2 regions of the Paraburkholderia kirstenboschensis genome follow, and region 1 is predicted to be linked to the other one. Evidence: riboswitches for the same ligand, from Rfam matches in the RefSeq annotation. Region 1 holds a riboswitch; the other holds the start of a gene.
What was found. A riboswitch is a leader RNA that binds a small molecule or an ion and turns the genes downstream of it on or off. The one in region 1 is predicted to bind glycine.
Positions count from the first base shown of each region.

Region 2: another riboswitch for glycine. It lies ahead of gcvT (glycine cleavage system aminomethyltransferase GcvT); the one in region 1 lies ahead of RW095_RS21420 (D-amino acid dehydrogenase).

Region 1 is NZ_CP136512.1:2,775,768-2,785,959, reverse strand. It holds gene RW095_RS21465 (DUF6566 family protein) at 1-240, opposite strand, end outside; gene RW095_RS21460 (DUF72 domain-containing protein) at 398-1,318, shown strand; gene RW095_RS21455 (UdgX family uracil-DNA binding protein) at 1,372-2,034, opposite strand; gene RW095_RS21450 (hypothetical protein) at 2,289-2,459, shown strand; gene RW095_RS21445 (GNAT family N-acetyltransferase) at 2,419-3,573, opposite strand; gene RW095_RS21440 (acyl-CoA dehydrogenase family protein) at 3,911-5,176, shown strand; gene RW095_RS21435 (SLATT domain-containing protein) at 5,267-5,785, shown strand; gene RW095_RS21430 (YceH family protein) at 5,796-6,497, opposite strand; gene RW095_RS21425 (lipocalin family protein) at 6,704-7,276, shown strand; glycine riboswitch at 7,333-7,425, shown strand; gene RW095_RS21420 (D-amino acid dehydrogenase) at 7,595-8,806, shown strand; gene RW095_RS21415 (BON domain-containing protein) at 8,872-9,150, shown strand; gene RW095_RS21410 (acetate/propionate family kinase) at 9,172-10,192, opposite strand, start outside.
Region 2 is NZ_CP136513.1:2,669,345-2,679,536, reverse strand. It holds gene RW095_RS34735 (alginate lyase family protein) at 1-490, opposite strand, end outside; gene gcvP (aminomethyl-transferring glycine dehydrogenase) at 602-3,538, opposite strand; gene gcvH (glycine cleavage system protein GcvH) at 3,701-4,081, opposite strand; gene gcvT (glycine cleavage system aminomethyltransferase GcvT) at 4,159-5,277, opposite strand; glycine riboswitch at 5,358-5,511, opposite strand; glycine riboswitch at 5,545-5,643, opposite strand; gene RW095_RS34715 (hypothetical protein) at 5,715-6,065, opposite strand; gene RW095_RS34710 (oxidoreductase) at 6,246-7,295, opposite strand; gene RW095_RS34705 (UvrD-helicase domain-containing protein) at 7,704-9,812, shown strand; gene RW095_RS34700 (hypothetical protein) at 9,966-10,192, shown strand, end outside.

The DNA of each region.
Region 1 (10,192 bases):
GCAGCCGCGCTCAACGCCGTCGCGCAGTGCCTCGGCATGTGTCGTCCATTCCGGCGTAACCGGTTCGACGTCGGGTAATGCAAACGGCTTGCCGTCGACGGACGCCTCGATTTGCGCGACCCAAGCGCCCCGGTCGTTCTGCTTTGCACTGACAACAAGGTGCACGCCGCGATGCGTCACGCGCAGGGTGCCGTCGCTATGCGTCTCGAGGTCCGTGCTGCGCGAATCGGTGCCTTCCATGCGTGCCTCCGAATGTGATTGCCAGATACGTTCGTGCTACGCGGTGTTCCCACACGCGCTGCTCGATATGCATGCGCAGCAACGCATGTGCCGCACGATGGCACGGCCATTGCTCGCCCGTGATTCACCAGACCTCAAGCCCATTCGAGCCACTAACGTGAAAAGCACCACAGGCCAGATTCACATCGGCATTTCCGGCTGGCGCTATAAAGGATGGCGCGGCACCTTCTATCCGGAAGGACTGAAGCAGGCGACCGAATTGCAGTACGCGTCGGGCCTCATGCAGACGATCGAAATCAATGGCACGCACTACAGCTTGCAATCGCTCGACAGTTGGCAGCACTGGTACGAGGAAACACCGCCGGGTTTTATTTTCAGTGTGAAAGGCGCGCGCTATCTGACTCATCTTCTGCGGTTTCGCGACGAAACGGCGACCGTCGCGTGCGCGAATTTTTTCGCCCAAGGGCTGCTCGCTCTGAAAGACAAGCTCGGGCCGATACTGTGGCAGTTTCCGCCCTCGTTGCGTTTCGACCCGCAGCACATGGAGCGTTTCCTGACGCTGCTGCCGCGCGACACAGAAGCGGCGCTTTCGCTCGCGCAGCAGCACGATCAGCGAGTCAAGACACCGTATCTGGAAATCGACCGCAAGCGCAAATTGCGTCATGCGGTGGAAGTGCGTCATGAGAGCTTCGTCGACCCCGCGTTCATCAAGCTGCTTCGCCGTCATAAGGTCGCGCTGGTCGTGTCCGATTCGACCGAAGCATGGCCGCAGTTCGAAGACCTGAGCACGGGCTTCGTATATATCCGGCTGCATGGCACCGAAACCAGGTATTCGGGCGAATACTCGGATGCATCGCTCGAACGGTGGGCACGCAGAATCGAGTCGTGGAGCCGCGGCACGCAGCCAGCCGATGCTCGCCTCGCCGCACCGGATCTGCAGCCGCCTCGCGCGGCAACGCGCGACGTGTACTGCTATTTCGACAACGACGCAAAGACCAATGCGCCCTTCGACGCGCAACGGTTGATGGAGCGCCTGGGGCTGCACGCGCACCAGGGTGGCGGCATGAAGGCCGCATAACGTGCGGTGGCCTCATGACGACATGCTGGCGGCCAGACCATGTCAACGCGCGTCTACTTGTCCCGCTGTGAGAGTTTCCTGGCGTTCTGCAGCGCGGCGACAATCGCGGCGTATGCGCGATGCCGGGTCTCAGGATCGGGCGCACGCAACGCAAACGACGGGTGATACGTCGCGACCACCAGACGGTCGCCATGTTCGATCACTTTGCCGATCGCATCCTGCAAGCGCGATTTTGGATCTTCGAGCACGGCCCTCAGCGCGGTCGCGCCCAACGCGACAATCACATGAGCGCCCACGCTCTCCAGTTCCCGGTCGAGCCAGTAGCGGCATGCATCCACCTCGCGTTGCCCCGGTGTTTTGTGCATGCGGCGCTTGCCACGCGGCGTCCATTTGAAATGCTTGACCGCGTTGGTCACGTAGACGTCCTTCCTGCCGACGCCGGCCTCGACAAGCGCATCGTCGAGTAATGCTCCGGCCGGTCCGACGAAGGGCAAGCCTTGCAGATCTTCCTTATCGCCGGGCTGTTCGCCCACCATCATGATCGGCGCGCGGCGCGGGCCCGCGCCGGGCACAGCTTGCGTGGCGTTGGCCCAAAGCGGACAGCGGCGGCACTCGTCGAGCGTCGCCGGCTGCTGGTCGGGATCGACCTCGGGCCCGGCTGGTTGGTCGCCCTCCACCGCCGGGGTGCGTCGGGTCGTTCGCTTAGTCGTAACCATGGTTCATCGCGTCGCGCTTTCTGTGTGCGGCAGATACCGTGGCGGAGCAAACCGCATTCCGGTGCCGGTCGCGCGGTACGCCGCGGTCAGGCGCGCAATGTGCTTGGATATAGTCCCGCTGATTGCCTGGCGGCGGTGGCATTGGGCACGCCGGCCGCCGATTCGGGGCAATGCCAGCGGCTCATCGGCGCGCGCGGTAAATTCTGCACAGCAGGCAACCGTCGCCATCAGCCGAAACTACAAGGAGAAAAACGATGACTCTGCTTATCTACCTGGTTGGATGGATCATTTTCATTGGCGGCGTCGCGTGGGGATTGACGGCACTACATGTCGCGCAACACATTATCGCGATCGTGGCCGTGATTCTTTTCGGCATCGCCGTGATCACCGGCGCGACGCGAGCGCGGAATCGGGACCGGTCGTAGCGGTATCAGCCGGCCCGCTCGCGCGGGCCGCGAGGGCGCGGGCGAACCGGCGCGCTCGAATTGCCAGCATTCCCCAGTGCGAGTTGACGATCTGCGTGGTCCATGCCGTCGACGCTTCGCCGCGCGCCCAATAGGCCTTGAAGCGCTCCGCGCCGACGCCGAAGTCGAGATCGAAGCCGTTGTTGAACGCCCACTTCACGCATTCCTCGACCGCGATCAGACCGGGGCAGCATCTGCCGTAGTACGGATCGTAGCCGGCAAAAATCGCGCTTGCCCACGGATTGCCGAGGCTCACGATAATGCCCGCCACCGGCGCCTCGTTCAGCGTGACGACGATCAGGCGCGCCATCGACGGCACATCGGGCGAATAGATCAACCTGCCTAGAAAGCGCTCGAACTCGGGCGAGTCGAGCCACACGCTGCGTTTGCCGACGCGGTCGCTCCAACTACGCTTGCAGTTGAACATCCATTCGATGATCGACGCGGTCTCGCCCTCGTCGGCCGGATCGACGACGCGCACGGCAACGATGCCTTCTTTCGACAAACGCTTGACGAAACTGCCGGGCCGTTTGCCGAATAGCGTGCCAAGCGATCGGCAATACTCGTCCCACGTGCCCTGCCCGCGTAATCGCGCAGCCGACGCCTGGTGAGGCTCGGCGAACAGCACTCGGCGTTCGCGCGACACGAGCTTGTGAAGATCAAGCGTCTCGCGAACATACGGCATGTGAATGAAGTCCGCGCCACAGCGGCGGCGCGCCATGTTCCATGCGCCTTCTATCAACGCCGGGGCCGATGCGTCGTCGGCAACCAGCACGCTCGTGTAATCGCCGCCTTCGGGTCCGAGCGGCACGAGGTACGTCCATAACGCACGCTTGACTGTTTCGAGCGGCCAGATCATTACGAGCTGCCCGTCTTCGCGACAGACGATGCATTTGAGCATGCGTCCGTGCGGCTTCGACACATGCTGCCATGCGAGCCAGCAGTAACTGAACGACTGATAGTAGTAGCCTTGCGCACGCATCCACAGCGCGTCCCATTCTGGCTGTAGCGCGCGCATTTGCGCTTCGTCGGTGATGATGTCGTAGCGCCGCGTGCGATGCGTTGTCTCGTTCATGCGGTCTCACAGAAGGCCGGATACGGTTGCCGCTTTTGCACCAGTGTTGCTCCGCGAACGACGGGGCAGGCGCAAGCGGCCGCCCCGGGTTCAAGCAGGTATTGCGAGCATGCACCGCGCGCCTCGCAGCGTGTGTGCGGGGCCGCACGCTGTGCGGGTCGTGTGGGTCATGAAGAGTCGTGGCGGGCTACGCGGCCTATGCGGGCCTATGCGGGCCATGCGGCAGAGCCATTTCGCTCCTGCTGCTAAGAATCGGCCAAATGCTTCGTTGCTTGCGGCGCATCCGATGCCGTACCGTTGACGGATTGCGCATTGCGCGCCTCAATACGGAGAATCCATGCCCGCGCCGACATCGCATGACAACCCGGCCCCCGCAGCCGGCATCGCCGACGCCGCACAGCTTTTCGACGACAACGCGCTAACCCGCCGTTTCGCGCCTGTCTTCGCACGCATCGCGCAAGGCGCGGTGCATCGCGAACGCCATCGGGAGCTTGCCTACGAACCGGTGGAATGGCTGCGCGAAGCAGGCTATACGAAGCTGCGCGTGCCGAAACAATATGGCGGCGAAGGCGTGTCGCTAAGCGAATTTCTTGCGCTCGTCACGCGCCTTGGCGAAGCGGACTCGAACCTGCCGCAGATTCTGCGCGTGCACGGCGGCTTCATCGAATCGCTGCTGGAATATAGCGACGACGCGTTACGCGACCGTTGGCTCTCCCGCGTCGCGCAGGGGCAGATAATCGGCGGAGCGGTGGCCGAGCGCACGGCCGTCACGAACAACAGCGTGCGTCTGACGCAATCGGGCGGCGCGTGGTATCTCGACGGGGAGAAGTACTACACCACGGGCACGCTGTACGCGGACTGGGTGGATGTGACCGCGCACGACGGACAAAGCGACGTGCGCGTGCTGGTTGCCACCGCCACGCCGGGACTGGAACGTATCGACGACTGGGACGGCTTCGGCCAGCGTCTGACGGGCAGCGGCACAGCGCGCTTCAATCATGTGCCTGTCACGCGAGAGAACGTGTACCGGCGCTACGACGCGTCAGCGCCGCGCCGCAACAGTGTGCTCACCTCGTACTACCAGGCGCTGCACGTGGCGAACCTGGCTGGCATCAGCCGTGCCGCGCTGCGCGATGCAGTAGCCTTCACGCAAGGCAAGACGAGAACCTTCGGTATCCCAGGCGAATCGAGTCCGCGCGACAATCCGCTCGTGCATCGCGTGGTCGGCCGGCTTGCGAGTCTCGCCTATTCGACGCAGAGTGTTAGCGCGTCGCTCGCGCGGGCCATCGACGAAGTATTGGTCGCGCGACAGGAAGGACGCACAACCGAAGAGACCTATATTCGCCTCGACATTCAGACATTTCAGGCGCAGCAGATCGCCATCGAGCAGACCTTGCAGGCCGCCACGCTGCTCTTCGAAGTGGGCGGTGCATCCGCGACCAGTGAAACGCGGCGCTTCGACCGCTACTGGCGCAATGCGCGAGTGCTCGCGTCGCACAACCCGGCCATCATTCGCGAGGCCGCCATCGGCGACTTCTACCTGAATGGCAACGCGCACAACGAGCGCTTCGGCATTGCCCGGCCCACAGCCGAGGCCGCCTGACAGCCAGCGCGCCAAGCCGCGCTTTCATGTGGCACAGTAGCGTCAGTGCATGCGCGCGGCGCGCGGCACGCAACTGCCCTGACGAGCCCCATGAAGAACCTGCCAGCCTATGAGCCGCCAGTCGATGAACAGCAGCTTTTGCTGAAATGGATCCGGCGAGCGCGCGAATCGCAAATGAGCCACTATGACATGGCCGATCTGTTGTCCGCACGCGACCGCCAGGTCGGCTGGCTTGTCACCGTATTGGCAGCGTTCGTGGGCACGGCGGTGTTTGCATCGCTGAACACGAACGCGGTTTCGCTGGAGATCAGGATTCTGGTCGGCCTCGTGAGCGTGATCGCCGCGGTGTCGTCGGCGTTGCAAACGTATATGCGTTACGCGGAGCGTGCAGAAAAACATCGCGCGGCAGGCGCACGTTATGGCTCGGTACGACGGCGGCTCGAATCGGTTTTTGCGGGCGACGCCGACGCACGCGACGGCCACTATCTGACCGCGATTCGCGACGAACTCGACCGGCTTGCACAAGACTCGCCGAACGTGCCGCCGCGCAACTTTTACCGTACACAGCGAGCGTTATCCGCCGATCCGCGCCGCGGCACCGACACCTGAGCGGCCGGCCTCAAGCATCGAGATCGTTCGCGTCGATGCCTAGTTCGGCAGCCATGCGCCGCACCACAGCCTGAAGGCGGTTGACCTGATCGGCAAGCCGTTTCTGCTCGGCCTTCACCGCTTCGAACGTGGACAGCGGCACGGTTTCCTCGTCGCCGCCGCCCGGTTGCGCGAACTCGCTCAAGCTCACTTCACCGCACAGCAAGTGCATCCATCTATTCTCGCGCTCGCCTGGCGTGCGAGGCAGCTTGACGACACGCGGGGGATCGTTCGCGGCGAGTTCGTCGAGAAATGCCTCGACCGACGAGATATCGGCAAAGCCATGCAAGCGCGCGCTGTTCAGGCGCAATTCCGCCGCCGTCTGCGGGCCGCGCAGCAACAACGTGGTCAGTAAAGCTGCGGACTGGCTCGGCAGACCGAGCACGCGATTCATGTTGTGCTCGAAGCGCGGCACGCGGCTGCTGCTGCCTTCCATCACGAGGCTTAGGCGTTTCAGACCGTCGAGCGCGGTCAGCACTTCGGCGTCGGTCGCATTCATTACCGGCGAGCGGCCTGTCTTCTGATTGCAGCCCAACGTCAAAGCATTGAGCGACAGCGGATAACTGTCGGGCACCGTGTGCTGTTTTTCGACGAGCACGCCAAGCACGCGCCCCTCTAGCAAGGTCAATGCGCGAATGGCAGGACGGGACGGAGCGTCGGGAGTCGAATTCATTTGATGTAGCGGCATGTGCCGATGTGGTCGTGGATAACACGCCTTACCATCGCTCTGCGAGGTGGCACTTTTCTGGTAGTAGGCACTATGATAAACGGCCCGCGCCCTCACGGCGCATGAATCGCCGCAGCGGACCAGGGGCGCGCGACCCTGCGCTGGGCACGCGGTCTGCTCTCTCATCGTCTTTCTCGACACGGAGTGTTTCAATGCCGATGCGTTCACAGTCGGTCCTGCGCGTGAGCGCTATCTCCCTCGCGGTGGGCGCCGTGTGCCTGCTCGGCGCCTGTGCGCTGACTCCGGGCGGCAAGAGCGGCAACGCGCGCGTGCCCGAGCCCGCCAAACCGGTCGACCTCGGGCGCTATGTGGGCCGCTGGTACGAGTTCGCGCGCTACGAAAACCGCTTCGAAAAAGGCTGCGAGGCGGTGACCGCCGACTACGCCGCGGGTGAAGACGGCCTGATCGACGTGACCAACAGTTGCCGCAAGAACGGCGTTGAAGGGCCGCTCGACGTCTCGAAGGGTCGCGCCAAGGTGGTAGCCGGATCGGACAACGCGAAGCTGAAGGTGTCGTTCTTCGGCCCGTTCTTCGTCGGCAATTACTGGGTGCTGGATCGCGCCGACGACTACAGCTGGTCGATCGTCGGCGAACCTGGCGGGCGCTACCTGTGGGTTCTGACGCGTGAAGCCAAACCGGCCGCGAGCGTGAGAGATGGATTGATCGAGCGCGTGCGTGCGCTCGGCTACGACACGTCGATGTTGCGCGTCACGCACCACGGCTAGCCCGTTAGAAAACACTTGCCGGAAGAAATTTTGCCCGGTATCGTCGTGGCGTTCTGCAAAGCAGCGCGGGAGAGATCGTCCGTAGGCAGGGCGACGCCGACGGAGCAACCGCCCCGGAAACTCTCAGGCAAAAGGACCGCGCAGCAGGAACATCTGGAGAGCGGCGCCGCGCGCGCCCACCGAAGGGGATTCCCGCACACGGCCAGCGCTTTCGCGCAGCGCCGGGAAGAAACTCTCAGGTACATGGACAGATGGGGCATCGGCACCGGTTTCGCATGAAATCGAACCCGGTGATGCTCAACTACTCTGGACCATGTCATGTCACGAATCGCCATTATCGGCGCCGGCATTACCGGCGTTACGACCGCGCACGCCCTCGCGCAATGCGGCCACCACGTCACCGTGTTCGAACGTCACCGCTATGCGGCGATGGAAACCTCGTTCGCCAACGGAGGCCAGCTATCGGCCAGCAATGCAGAAGTGTGGAACAGCACGGCCACGGTTCTGAAAGGCCTGCGCTGGATGTTCACGCGCGACGCCCCGCTGCTGCTCAATCCCCTGCCCACATGGCACAAGTATTCGTGGATGGGCGAATTCCTGCGGCAGATTCCGCACTACCGTGCGAATACCGTCGAAACGGTGCGGCTTGCCATCGCCGCGCGCGAGCATCTCTTTTCGATCGCCGAGCAGGAAGGCATCGACTTCGATCTGGAACGGCGCGGCATTCTGCACATCTACAAGACGCGCAAGGAGTTCGACGCGGCGGCCAAGGTCAATGACCTGCTGCGCGAAGGCGGACTCGAGCGCAGTGCCGTGACGTCGAGCGAATTGCAGCGCATCGAGCCCACGCTGCACGGCGATTTCTACGGCGGCTTTTTCACGCCGTCCGATTCGACGGGCGACATCCACAAGTTCACGCGCGGTCTCGCCGATGCATGCGTGCGCCACGGCGTGCAGTTCCATTACGATGCAGAAATCACGTCGATCGAGCAATCCGCCGAAGGGCGCTTCTCGCTCACAGTGAACCTCGAAGGCGAGACGCAGCGCTTCGGGTTCGAGCGGATCGTCGTGTGCGCCGGCGTGAAAAGCCGCGATTTTGCGGCGATGCTCGGCGACCACGTGAACGTGTATCCGGTCAAGGGCTATTCGATCACCGTCTGTCTCGACGATCAAACGAGCAGGCAGCGTGCGCCGTGGGTCAGTCTGCTCGACGACAGCGCGAAGATCGTGACGAGCCGGCTCGGCGCGGACCGTTTTCGCGTCGCGGGCACGGCGGAGATCAACGGCTTCAATCGCGATATCCGCTCCGACCGGATTGCTCCGTTAGTGGACTGGACGCGACGGCATTTCCCGGAGGTGTCGACCGCGCGCGTGATTCCGTGGGCAGGCTTGCGGCCGATGCTGCCGAGCATGTTGCCCAAGGTCGGGCGCGGAAAACGGCGCGGCGTGTTCTATAACACGGGGCACGGCCACCTGGGCTGGACGCTCTCGGCCGCAACGGCGCAGGCCGTGGCGGGCGCGATGGAGTAGCCTCCCGCCATGAAGACGCGGCATCTGCTAGTGTTGTGCAATCCGCGTCTTGACCTTCAAAATTCATGGCTCTTTCGGGCTTTGCCAATCCTGACAGTGCCGCCCCCGACGGCGCGGACGGCTCGCGTCTGAGCGATGAGCAGATTGGCGAAGAAGCGACGCGGCGGCTTGCATGGGACGCCGCGGTTCCTGAACGTACGATCACGGTGGAAGTGCGCGACGGGCGCATCGTGCTGAGCGGCGAACTCGAACACGATGCGCAACGAATCGCGGCGCTCGAAGACGTGAGGCGCCTGTTCGGCGTCGCGGGTGTATGCGATCGACTCGTTGTGAAGCCCCCGTGAGCAGAGCACGATGCAACAGGCTCAAGCACGATCCGCACGCAGCAACGCGCGACAATGCCTCGCGATCTGCTTCTCTTCTTCGGTATGAAGCGCCCTCACCTTGCCCGATGCGTCGCCTTCATGAAGGCCCAGAAACGACAGCCCCTCGCAGATACGCTTACGCATCTGCACGCTGTGCTCGCCGATGCCGCCGGTGAACACCAGCAAATCTATGCCGCCCAGCAACGCCGCATATCCGCCAATGGTTTTGCGCACCGCGGTCGCGAACGCGTCGAGCGCCAGTGACGCATGCGCGTCGCCCGCCGCCGCGCGTTGTTCGAGCGCCTGCATGTCGCTCTCGCCATCGGCGTAACCGGCCAGGCCGCTGTGCCGGTTCAGAAGCGTTTCCAGCGCGTTTGCGTCGAGCCTTTCCACTCGCATCAGATATAACAGCACGCCCGGGTCGAGGTCGCCGCAACGGGTTCCCATTGGCACGCCGCCGGTCGGCGTCATGCCCATCGACGTATCGACCGAGCGGCCGTCGCGCAATGCGCACACGCTCGAACCGTTGCCGAGGTGGGCAAACACCGCCCGCGCCGGCAGCTTCGCGCCAAGCTGCGCGACGAGCGATTCGTACGAAAGCCCGTGAAATCCGTAGCGAATCACACCGGCGTCCGCATAGCGCCGCGGTAACGCGAGTTGCGCGGCACGTGGCGGCAGCGTCGCATGAAATGCAGTGTCGAAGCAGGCAAAGTGCTGCGCGCCGCCGAAAATCTTCTGCGCTTCATCGATCAGATCGAGCGCGGGCGGAATATGCAGAGGCGCGAAATGCACTGCATCCTGCAAGCGGCGGCGGACCTCGGGCGTAAGCCGCTGATGCGAGCGCAAGTGCGGCCCGCCGTGCACCACACGGTGGCCCACCGCCGTGGGTTGCTCATGACGTTGCTGGGCAAGCACGGTAGAAAGTTTCTGCAATGCGTCGGTTTGCGACTCCAGCACATGCTCCTGCTGGACCAGCACGCGCCCGTCGGGAGCCGCGATCCGCAAGCTGCCGTCGCGGCGG
Region 2 (10,192 bases), on a different replicon from region 1:
TCGCGGTCATGTCATACGCGAGGATCAGCCCTTCGAAGTGCGTTTCGTCGATTGGATTGAAACTCGGCTGATAGGTCGTGACCCATGCGTACAGCAAACGGTCGACGAGCTTGAGATACCGGTCGTCGCTGGTGGCGCGCCATGCGAGCGCGGCGTCGCGCAGCAGATCGAGATCCTTTTCCGCCTCGACGCTCTGGTCGTAGATGCCCTCGTGCGGCAGCGTGCCTTCCGTGTGCAGTTTGGCTTGCGCGTGAGGCTTGTCGCCCAGATGCGCGAGCACATTGCTCACCAATGCCTTGACGCCGGGATCGGCGTTCGTGCGCTCGCTGGTTTGCCAGGCGGGCGCAGCGCAAAAATTCATCGCCGCCTGCGCGTGGCGAAGCGGCAGCAACACGGCCGCGCCGGCAAGCAGGCATGCGCAGGCGTGCCGCCACGTTGGTACTCGCGTTGCCTCGGCTGGGCTTTGCATCAATCGCACCTTTCGCACCATGCGAAACTCCTCGTTGGGCTGATTCGGTGTGTGATGTTAGCCGTTTGCGGCCTCCAGCGACAGAACCGCGCACCGCGCGCTTACAAGCTGCGGGCGGCGCGCGGCCAGGTGTTACTCGTAGTCGGCAACCGGCACGCACGAGCAGAACAGATTGCGATCGCCATATACGTTGTCCGCGCGGCCGACCGGCGGCCAGTACTTCTTCGCGATCAGCGTGGGCAGCGGGTAGGCGGCCGTTTCGCGCGCATATGCATGCTTCCACTCGTCGGCGATGACGACTGCTACGGTGTGCGGAGCGTGCTTCAGCGGATTGTCTTCCCGGTCCGAGCGGCCCTCTTCCACAGCGCGAATTTCGTCACGGATCGCGATCATCGCTTCAATAAACCGGTCGAGTTCTTCCTTCGATTCCGATTCGGTCGGCTCGACCATCAGCGTGCCCGGCACCGGAAAGCTCATCGTCGGCGCATGGAAGCCATAGTCGGCGAGGCGCTTTGCAACGTCGTCCACAGTAATGCCGCTGGTTTCCTTGATCGGACGCAGATCGAGAATGCACTCATGTGCGACGAGTCCGCCCGGGCCCGAGTAGAGCACCGGATAGTGCGACGCGAGCTTCTTCGCGACGTAGTTCGCATTGAGGATCGCGGTCTCGGTCGCGGCGGTGAGATTTTTCGCACCCATCATCGCGATGTACATCCACGAGATCGGCAGGATCGAAGCAGAGCCATACGGTGCGCCCGACACTGCGCCGATGCCGTTGGGCGCGCGCTCGTAGCCCGACGAAATCTGGTTCGGCAGGAACGGCGCGAGATGCGCGCCGACCGCAACCGGACCGACGCCCGGTCCGCCGCCGCCGTGCGGAATGCAGAAGGTCTTGTGCAGATTCAGGTGCGAGACGTCGCCGCCGAACTGGCCCGGCGCGGTCAAGCCGACCATGGCGTTCATGTTTGCGCCGTCCACATACACCTGACCGCCGTGCGCATGAACGATGTCGCAAATTTCGCGGACGTTCTGCTCGAACACGCCATGCGTGGACGGATACGTGATCATGATCGCCGCGAGCTTGTCGGCGTGCTGGTCGGCCTTCTTCTTCAGGTCTTCGATGTCGACGTTGCCTTGCGCGTCGCACGCGACGACCACGACCTGCATGCCGGCCATTTGCGCCGACGCCGGGTTGGTGCCGTGCGCCGAAGCGGGAATCAGGCAGACGTTGCGATGCGCTTCGCCGCGCGACGCGTGATACGCGTGGATGATCAACAGGCCGGCGTATTCGCCTTGCGAGCCCGCGTTCGGTTGCAGTGAAACTGCTGCGTAGCCGGTTGCGGCGACCAGCATCGCTTCGAGCTGATCAATCATTTCGCGGTAGCCGACGGTTTGCTCAGCGGGCGCAAACGGATGAATCTGGCCGAACTCGGGCCACGTGACCGGCAGCATTTCCGACGTCGCGTTCAGCTTCATCGTGCACGAGCCGAGCGGGATCATCGAACGGTCGAGCGCGAGGTCCTTATCCGACAGGCTGCGCAGATAGCGCAGCATTTCCGTTTCCGAATGATGACGGTTGAATACGTGGTGCGTGAGATACGCGCTCGTGCGTTCGAGCGCGGCCGGCACCGAGGCCGTGTTGGACGCCGTGATCGCGGCGTCGAGCGTGTCGACTTGCGGCGCGTCTTTCGCGCCCGCGGCTTCGGCGAACACAGCCAGCAGATCGCTGAGATCGCGGCGCGATGTAGTTTCGTCGACCGACACGCCGACTTGCGTATCGCTCACGCGGCGCAGATTGATGCGCTTCGCTTTGGCCGCGTCGTGCAACGCTTGCGTGCGCGCGCCGGTATTGAACGTGAGCGTATCGAAGAACGTTTCGTTGACGAGCGAGTAGCCCAACTGCTTCGCGCCTTCCGCAAGCAACGCCGCGATACGGTTCACGCGCAGTGCGATTGTCTTCAGACCGCGCGGACCGTGATAGACCGCGTACATGCTGGCCATGATCGCGAGCAGTGCTTGGGCGGTACATACATTCGACGTCGCTTTCTCGCGGCGAATGTGCTGTTCGCGCGTTTGCAGCGCGAGGCGCAGCGCGGGATTGCCTTGCGCGTCGACGGTCACGCCGACGAGACGGCCCGGCATCTGGCGCTTGAATTCGTCGCGCACGGCGAGGTAGGCCGCATGCGGGCCGCCGAAGCCGACCGGCACGCCGAAGCGCTGCGTGTTGCCGACGGCCACGTCCGCGCCCCACTCGCCCGGCGGCGTAAGCACGGTCAGCGCGAGCAGGTCGGCGGCGACCACCACGTGGCCGCCCGCTGCGTGGACCGCCTCAGTCAGCGCGCGGTAGTCGCGCACGTCGCCGTTCACGCCCGGATATTGCAGCAGCACGCCGAATGCATTTGCGTTCGCGGCTTCGGCAGCCGGGCCCACTTTCACTTCGATGCCGACTGGCGTGGCTCGCGTCTTCACCACTTCGATGGTTTGCGGCAGCACGTCGTCGGCGACGAAGAATACATTCGACTTCGGCTTGCCCACGCGTTGCAGCAGCGTCATTGCTTCAGCTGCGGCGGTGGCTTCGTCGAGCAGCGACGCGTTCGAGATCGCGAGACCCGTCAGGTCGACGATCATTTGCTGGAAGTTCAGCAGCGCTTCGAGGCGGCCTTGCGAGATTTCCGGCTGATACGGCGTGTAGGCCGTGTACCACGCGGGATTCTCGAGCACGTTACGCAGGATCACCGTCGGCGTGTGGGCGTTGTAATAACCCTGGCCGATGTACGAGCGGAACACCTGGTTCTTGTCCGCGAGTTCGCGCAGCGCGGCGAGCGCTTCTGCTTCGCTCTTAGGCTGTGCGAAGGGCCCGAGCGGCAGCGCTTCCGTGCGGCGGATCGTCTTTGGAATGACGGCGTCGATCAGCGCGGCGCGCGACGTGAAGCCCAAGGCTTCGAGCATCGCTTTCTGGTCGGCCGCATCCGGGCCGATATGCCGTTCAGCGAAGGCGTCATGCACTTCGAGCGCGGCGAGCGAGAGAGGAGTGCGGTTCATCAGACGATCCGGGTGTTCGAGCTTCATGGTGTTCCTGGCGGTGCGGCTGTCCGTGCTGGACCGTCCAAGACCTGGCGCCAAGCGCCAGGTCTCCTGAAGGGTCATCCCCAAAGGGACTTTCTTCAGAGCGCGGTCCCGTGTGATTCACGAGGGACGCGCCGCACCTGTCGGGTTATAGATAAAAGTGAATCAGGCGCCGATCGACTTCGAGTACGCGTCCGCGTCGATCAAACGGTCCTGCGTCGCGTCCGAGGCCGGCTTGATCTTGAAGAGCCAGCTTTCATACGGGGCGCTGTTGACCGAATCGGGCGTGTCGGCCACGGCGGTGTTCGCTTCGATGATTTCGCCGGAAACCGGCGCGTAAATATCCGAAGCGGCTTTCACCGATTCGATCACGGCGACCGTATCGCCGGCCGTGACGGTCTTGCCCAGTTCCTGTACTTCGAAGAAGACGATGTCGCCGAGCGCTTCCTGCGCGTGGTCGGTGATGCCGACCGTCAGCGTGCCGTCCGCTTCGGTGCGGACCCACTCGTGCGATTCGGTGTATTTCAGATCGGCCGGGATGCTCATCGGATGCTCCTATGCGGTGTGATTCGATATGGACTAAAAACTGGAAAAGGACGCACGCGCCGGCTGCTTGCAGTGGTTCAATTCGCCGCGAGTACTTTGCCGTTACGCACGAACGGCAGTTTTACCACGCTTGCGGGCACCGATTTGTCACGAATTTGAACGTGAACGGTGTCGCCCGGCTGCACGCCTTTCGGCACCCGCGCGAAGGCGATGGATTCCTGCATGGTCGGGGAGAAGGTGCCACTGGTGATTTCGCCTTCGCCGTGCGGCGTGACGACTTTCTGATGCGCGCGCAGCACTCCTGCCGCCTTGCCGTTCTCCTTCAGCAGGATCAGACCGACGAACGCGGCGCGCGAGCCGTCCGCTTCCAGCCGGCTCTTGCCGACGAAATCGCGCGCGGAGGTGAGGTCGACGGTCCACGCGAGGCCGGCGTCGAGCGGCGAGATGTTGTCGTCCATATCCTGGCCGTACAGGTTCATGCCGGCTTCGAGACGCAGCGTGTCGCGCGCGCCGAGACCTGCCGGCCGCACGCCTTGTGCTTGCAACGCATTCCACAACGCGACGACGTGATCGGCCGGGACGATGATCTCGAAGCCGTCTTCGCCGGTATAGCCGGTGCGGGCGACGGTCAATTCGCCGAACGGCGTTGCTTCGACGCGCGCGGCGTTGAAGGGCTTGAGTGTTTCGGTTGCAGAGCGGATGGCCGGTACCGTTTGCCAGACCTTCTCACGCGCGTTCGGACCTTGCACGGCGACGATCGCGAGATCGCGGCGCGGCGTGATGGTCAGGCCGAAGCCGCCTTCGTTGAGTTGCTTGAACCACGCGATGTCTTTGTCGGCGGTGCCCGCGTTGACCACCACGCGGAAATGATCTTCCCCGAAGTAATAGACGATCAGGTCGTCGATCACGCCGCCGTCCGCGTTCAGCAGGCACGAGTACAGCGCGCGCCCAGGCGTTTGCAGCTTCGCGACGTTGTTGGCCAGCGCATATTCGAAGAAGGCGCGCACGCGCTCCCCGGTGAAGTCGATCACGCACATGTGCGAGACGTCGAACATGCCGGCGTCGGTACGCACGGCGCGATGTTCGTCGATCTGCGAGCCGTAGTTGACGGGCATGTCCCAGCCGCCGAAATCGACCATGCGGGCATTGAGCGCGCGATGGGTGGCGTTGAGCGGAGTGTGTTTGAGTTCGGTCATGGGGCCTCGGGCGTCTCGCGAAACAAAAAAGGCCATGCGGAGCCGCGCCTCGCGGCCTGCTGGCTGCGAGCGTGGATCTGCATGGCCCCTCTGTCCTCGATACCTGAGAGATTGCGCTGCCGTGGCGACGTTGATTTGTCACGGCGGAACGCGCGCCCCTTCGGTGGGCAGCTTGCCAGGATCTGCACGACATTGCGATGCAGACGGCTACTGCCGCTCTCCAGAGTGCGAAAAACGGCGCCTTGATGTTGCGTTGAGACGGGTTTTTCGACGCGTTCGGTCCTTTTGCCTGAGAGTTTGCGGGTGTGCCCCTTCGGCGGCGCGGCCTGCGAAATCAGCGGCCAGCGCGCTCTCCCGACGCGTGCGGCGAATGTACGCGAGGGCCGGAGGCTTGTCAAATGAACGGTTTATTCGCCGTTATTCACCCTTATCCGCCCTTATTCGCCGATCGCATGCGCCGCGCCGTCCAGTTCCTGGTTCAGCACGCGCTGTTCGTCGGCGGATAAGCCGCCGCCATGTTGCCCGGCCATCTCGTGCGCCTCGCGCCGGATCACATCGAGCCGATGATGCAACGCCTCCCCTTGCGGCGGCGGGTAATAGCCTTGGTTCACGCGATTGTCGATACGGCGGCTCAGATTTTCGATGCGGCCGTCGACTTGATGCAAGCGTTTATCGGCGATGTGTTGCGGGCTTGGGCGCGGCGCCGGTTCGGGCTGCGGTGCCACGACACAGGCGGCGAGCGAACTGAGTAATGCGCATGCGGCGAAGGCGCGGATGGGACGTGGCATGAACACTCCGTGAAGTCGTTGTGGTTTTGCTGTGCTACAGGCGTAGCAACGGATCACGGCAGACGAGCGCTGACCCGGACGGCCGGCTCATTTGTAACGTCATATTGCTTTCCGGTTTGTCAGTTTTGCCGGCGCGGCGTTCTGCGTCGCGCCGGCAACACCGCAAACCGGCAACGCCGTTCAGCGGATCCGCTGGAACGGCAGGCGCACGCCTTCGTCGGAACTGCGCGCCGCGAGCTCGATAATCGTCATCACGTCGACGGCATCTTGCGGGCTCACCGGGAACTTCACGCCGTGCTGGATCGCCTCGGCGAGCGCGATGTAGAAGCTCGCGTAATCGCCATTGCCCGTCGGCACTTCGCGCTCTACTTCGCGGTCGCCCTCCAGCACGCGCAACGTGCCTGCGGCATTGCCGGCCGCGAAGCCCTCGTCGCCCGGACGCAAGCCGGCTTTCAACTGGTCTTCCTGCGTGTCGAGCCCGTATTTCACGTAACTGCCGCGTGTGCCGTGAATGGCGAACCTCGGCGCGACGATCGCCGTCAGCGCGCTCGCGTGCAACACGATTTCGAATTCGCCGTAGCCCAACTGGATATGCACGTAGTCGGGCGCGCTCGCCTGATCGCGATGCGTGCGCACGGTTGCGGACACGGTCTGCGGCGCGCCGAACAAGGCCAGTGCCTGGTCGATCAGATGCGGTCCGAGATCGAACAGCAGGCCGCCGCCGCGCGACGCTTCCTCGCGCCAACGCTGACGTACTTCGGGTCGGAACCGGTCGAAATGCGATTCATAGTGCGTGATGCGCCCCAACTCACCGCTCGCGAGCAGATCGCGAACGGTCATGAAATCGCCGTCCCAGCGACGGTTATGAAACGGCACGAACAGCTTGCCCCGCGCGAGTGCGATGTTGGCGAGCGTGCGAGCGTCGGCGGCGCTAAGCGTGACCGGCTTGTCGACCACGACGTGCTTGCCTGCTTCGAGCGTACGGCGCGCGAGATCGAAGTGCGTGTCGTTCGGCGTGGCGATCACCACGCAGTCGATCTGCGCGAGCGCGAGCAACGCGTCGAGATCGGCCACCACTTTCGCGTGCGGATAGTCGGCGAGCGCGACCTCCGGTCTGCCGGTCGCGATGGCGGCGACGCTGGCGCGGCCGCAGTGCTCGATCACCGGCGCATGAAAGGTTGCGCCTGCGAATCCGTAACCCATCAACCCAATTTTCAGCGATGCGGACATGCGTGTCTTCCTGCAAAAACGGCGCGCCGCTTTGCCACCGCGGCGACGGCGCGCAACGCCGTCATTGTGGCATGGCCGGGACGGGGATTGCGACGGCACGCGAAGCGCCGAAGCACCGTCTTTTCTCGCGACGCGGTGGCCGCCGGTTCTATCCGCGGGATTCGTCGACTGAATCTATCCGCCGATTTCATCCGTGTTAACATCGCTCCTCTCGCGCGAACCGAGGCTCGCCGGGCGGGCTTCACAACGCGTGGCATGCATTCCCCGAGCGCACGCCGCGCGGCGTGGCGCCGGCTTCGCGACCGGCAATACTGCGCTGCGGCGCCTCGAGCGCCGCTTCCAAACGGCGAGTTTGAGAGCTCCATCTGAACAGCCGCTTTTCAACCCGCACTACCCCATCCACAGACGATGTCCGCAGGCCTGAATCCCGCTCAAAATGAAGCGGTCCGTTACCTCGACGGGCCGTGTCTCGTGCTCGCCGGCGCAGGAAGCGGCAAGACGCGCGTGATCACGCAGAAGATCGCGCACCTGATCGAGGCAAAGGGCTTCGAGCCGCGCCACATTGCGGCGGTCACGTTCACGAACAAAGCCGCGGCGGAAATGCGCGAGCGCGTGGGGAAACTGCTCGAAGGCAAGACGCTGACCACGCCCGGCAAGGAAGGCCGCAAAGTGCCCGTCAATCAGTTGACGGTGTGCACGTTTCACTCGCTCGGCGTGCAGATTCTGCGGCAGGAAGCGGAACACGTGGGCCTCAAGCCGCAATTCTCGATCATGGACTCCGACGACTGCTTCGGCATGATCCAGGAGCAGGTCGGCTCCACGGACAAGGGCTTTATCCGCAAGATCCAGTCGATCATTTCGCTGTGGAAGAACGGGCTCATCATGCCCGAACAGGCAATCGCGATTGCCGCGAATGAAGACGAGCACCAGGCGGCGATCGTCTATCGCAACTATGTGGCGACGCTGCATGCGTACCAGGCGGTCGATTTCGACGATCTGATCCGCCTGCCCGCCGAGCTCTTCGCGAGTAACGAGCAGGTGCGCGACCGCTGGCAAAACAAGCTGCGTTATCTGCTGATCGACGAGTATCAGGACACCAACGCCTGCCAGTATGAATTGCTCAAGCAACTGGCCGGCCCGCGCGCGGCATTCACGGCGGTCGGCGACGACGATCAGGCCATTTACGGCTGGCGCGGCGCGACGCTCGAGAACCTCGCGCAGCTCGGCAAGGATTTCCCGAAGCTGCATGTGATCAAGCTCGAGCAGAACTATCGTTCGACCGTGCGCATTCTCACGGCCGCAAACAACGTGATCGCGAACAACCCGAAGCTCTTCGAAAAGAAGCTTTGGTCCGAGCACGGCATGGGCGATTCGATCACCGTCACGCCATGCAACGACGAAGAGCACGAAGCCGAGTCGGTAGTGTTCCGTCTGTCCGCGCACAAGTTCGAGCGTCGCGCGAATTTTCGCGATTATGCAATTCTCTATCGCGGCAACTTCCAGGCACGCATCTTCGAGCAGGTGCTGCGCCGCGAGCGCATTCCGTATGTGCTGTCCGGCGGCCAGTCGTTCTTCGACAAAGCCGAGATCAAGGACATTTGCGCGTACCTGCGCCTGATCGCCAACGCAAACGACGACCCCGCGTTCATCCGCGCGATCACCACGCCGCGTCGCGGTGTCGGTAACACGACGCTCGAAGCACTCGGCTCATTCGCGGGTCAGGCGAAGGTGTCGCTGTTCGAGGCGGTGTATATGGGCGGCATCGAAGCGCGCTTGTCGCCGCGTCAGATCGAACCGATGCGCGTTTTCTGCGACTTCATGCAGCGCCTCACCGACCGCGCCGAAAAGGATGCGGCGGGCACGTTGCTCGACGAGTTGATGGACGCGATCCACTACGAAGCGTATCTCTACGACGCATTCGACGAACGTCAGGCGCAATCCAAGTGGCAAAACGTGCTGGAGTTCATCGAATGGTTGAAGCGCAAGGGCACGAAGGCTGAGCCGCAAGGCTCGAATGGATCCGCTGGCTCGGCCAACGACGAGGCAACCGGCTACGACACGGCGGACGGCTTTGGCGACACGGGCAAGAACCTGCTCGGCCTCATCCAGACGGTCGCGTTGATGTCGATGCTCGAAGGCCGCGAAGAAGATCCGGACGCGGTGCGGCTCTCGACCGTGCACGCGTCGAAGGGGCTCGAATATCCGCACGTGTTTCTGGTGGGCGTCGAAGAAGGAATCATGCCGCATAGAGGCGGCGCGGACGACGAGCCGATCGACGACGCGCGCATCGAGGAAGAGCGCCGTCTGATGTATGTCGCGATCACGCGCGCGCAGCGCAGCCTGCATCTGAACTGGTGCAAGAAGCGCAAGCGCGCACGCGAGACGGTGGTGTGCGAGCCGTCGCGGTTCATCCCCGAAATGCTGTTGGACGACGCGCCGCCGCCGACGCCCGAAGAGGCGCCGATGTCGCCGAAAGACCGGCTCGCGAGTCTCAAGGCGCTGCTGCAGAAGCCTTGAAAACCGCGGTCAGCGCGTGCGGGGGTAAGACCACGCTGACCTGAGGTGCTTCACCGGTTTTCGTGAACAGGCGCGCTACAGTGGCGCGGCTAGTTGGTCGCACGTTAGCGTGGCTTCATGCACCTTCGAGCACGCCAACTGGAGACCGCCCGCATGACCTCGCCGACGCTCGCGCCTTACACCCGCGCCCCCGAAGCCTACATCGACGCGAAAGACAACACGCGGGCGCAACGCATGCCGGATGCGTTTGCTTCCGACGCCGAGCTCACCATTTCTCTTGCGACGTCGACAATCGCCTTTCCCGCGCGCACGGTCGGCTTGGACGCGATCACGAAGACGCTCGTCACCGATTTTGGCGCGACGTACACGCGATGCCGCAC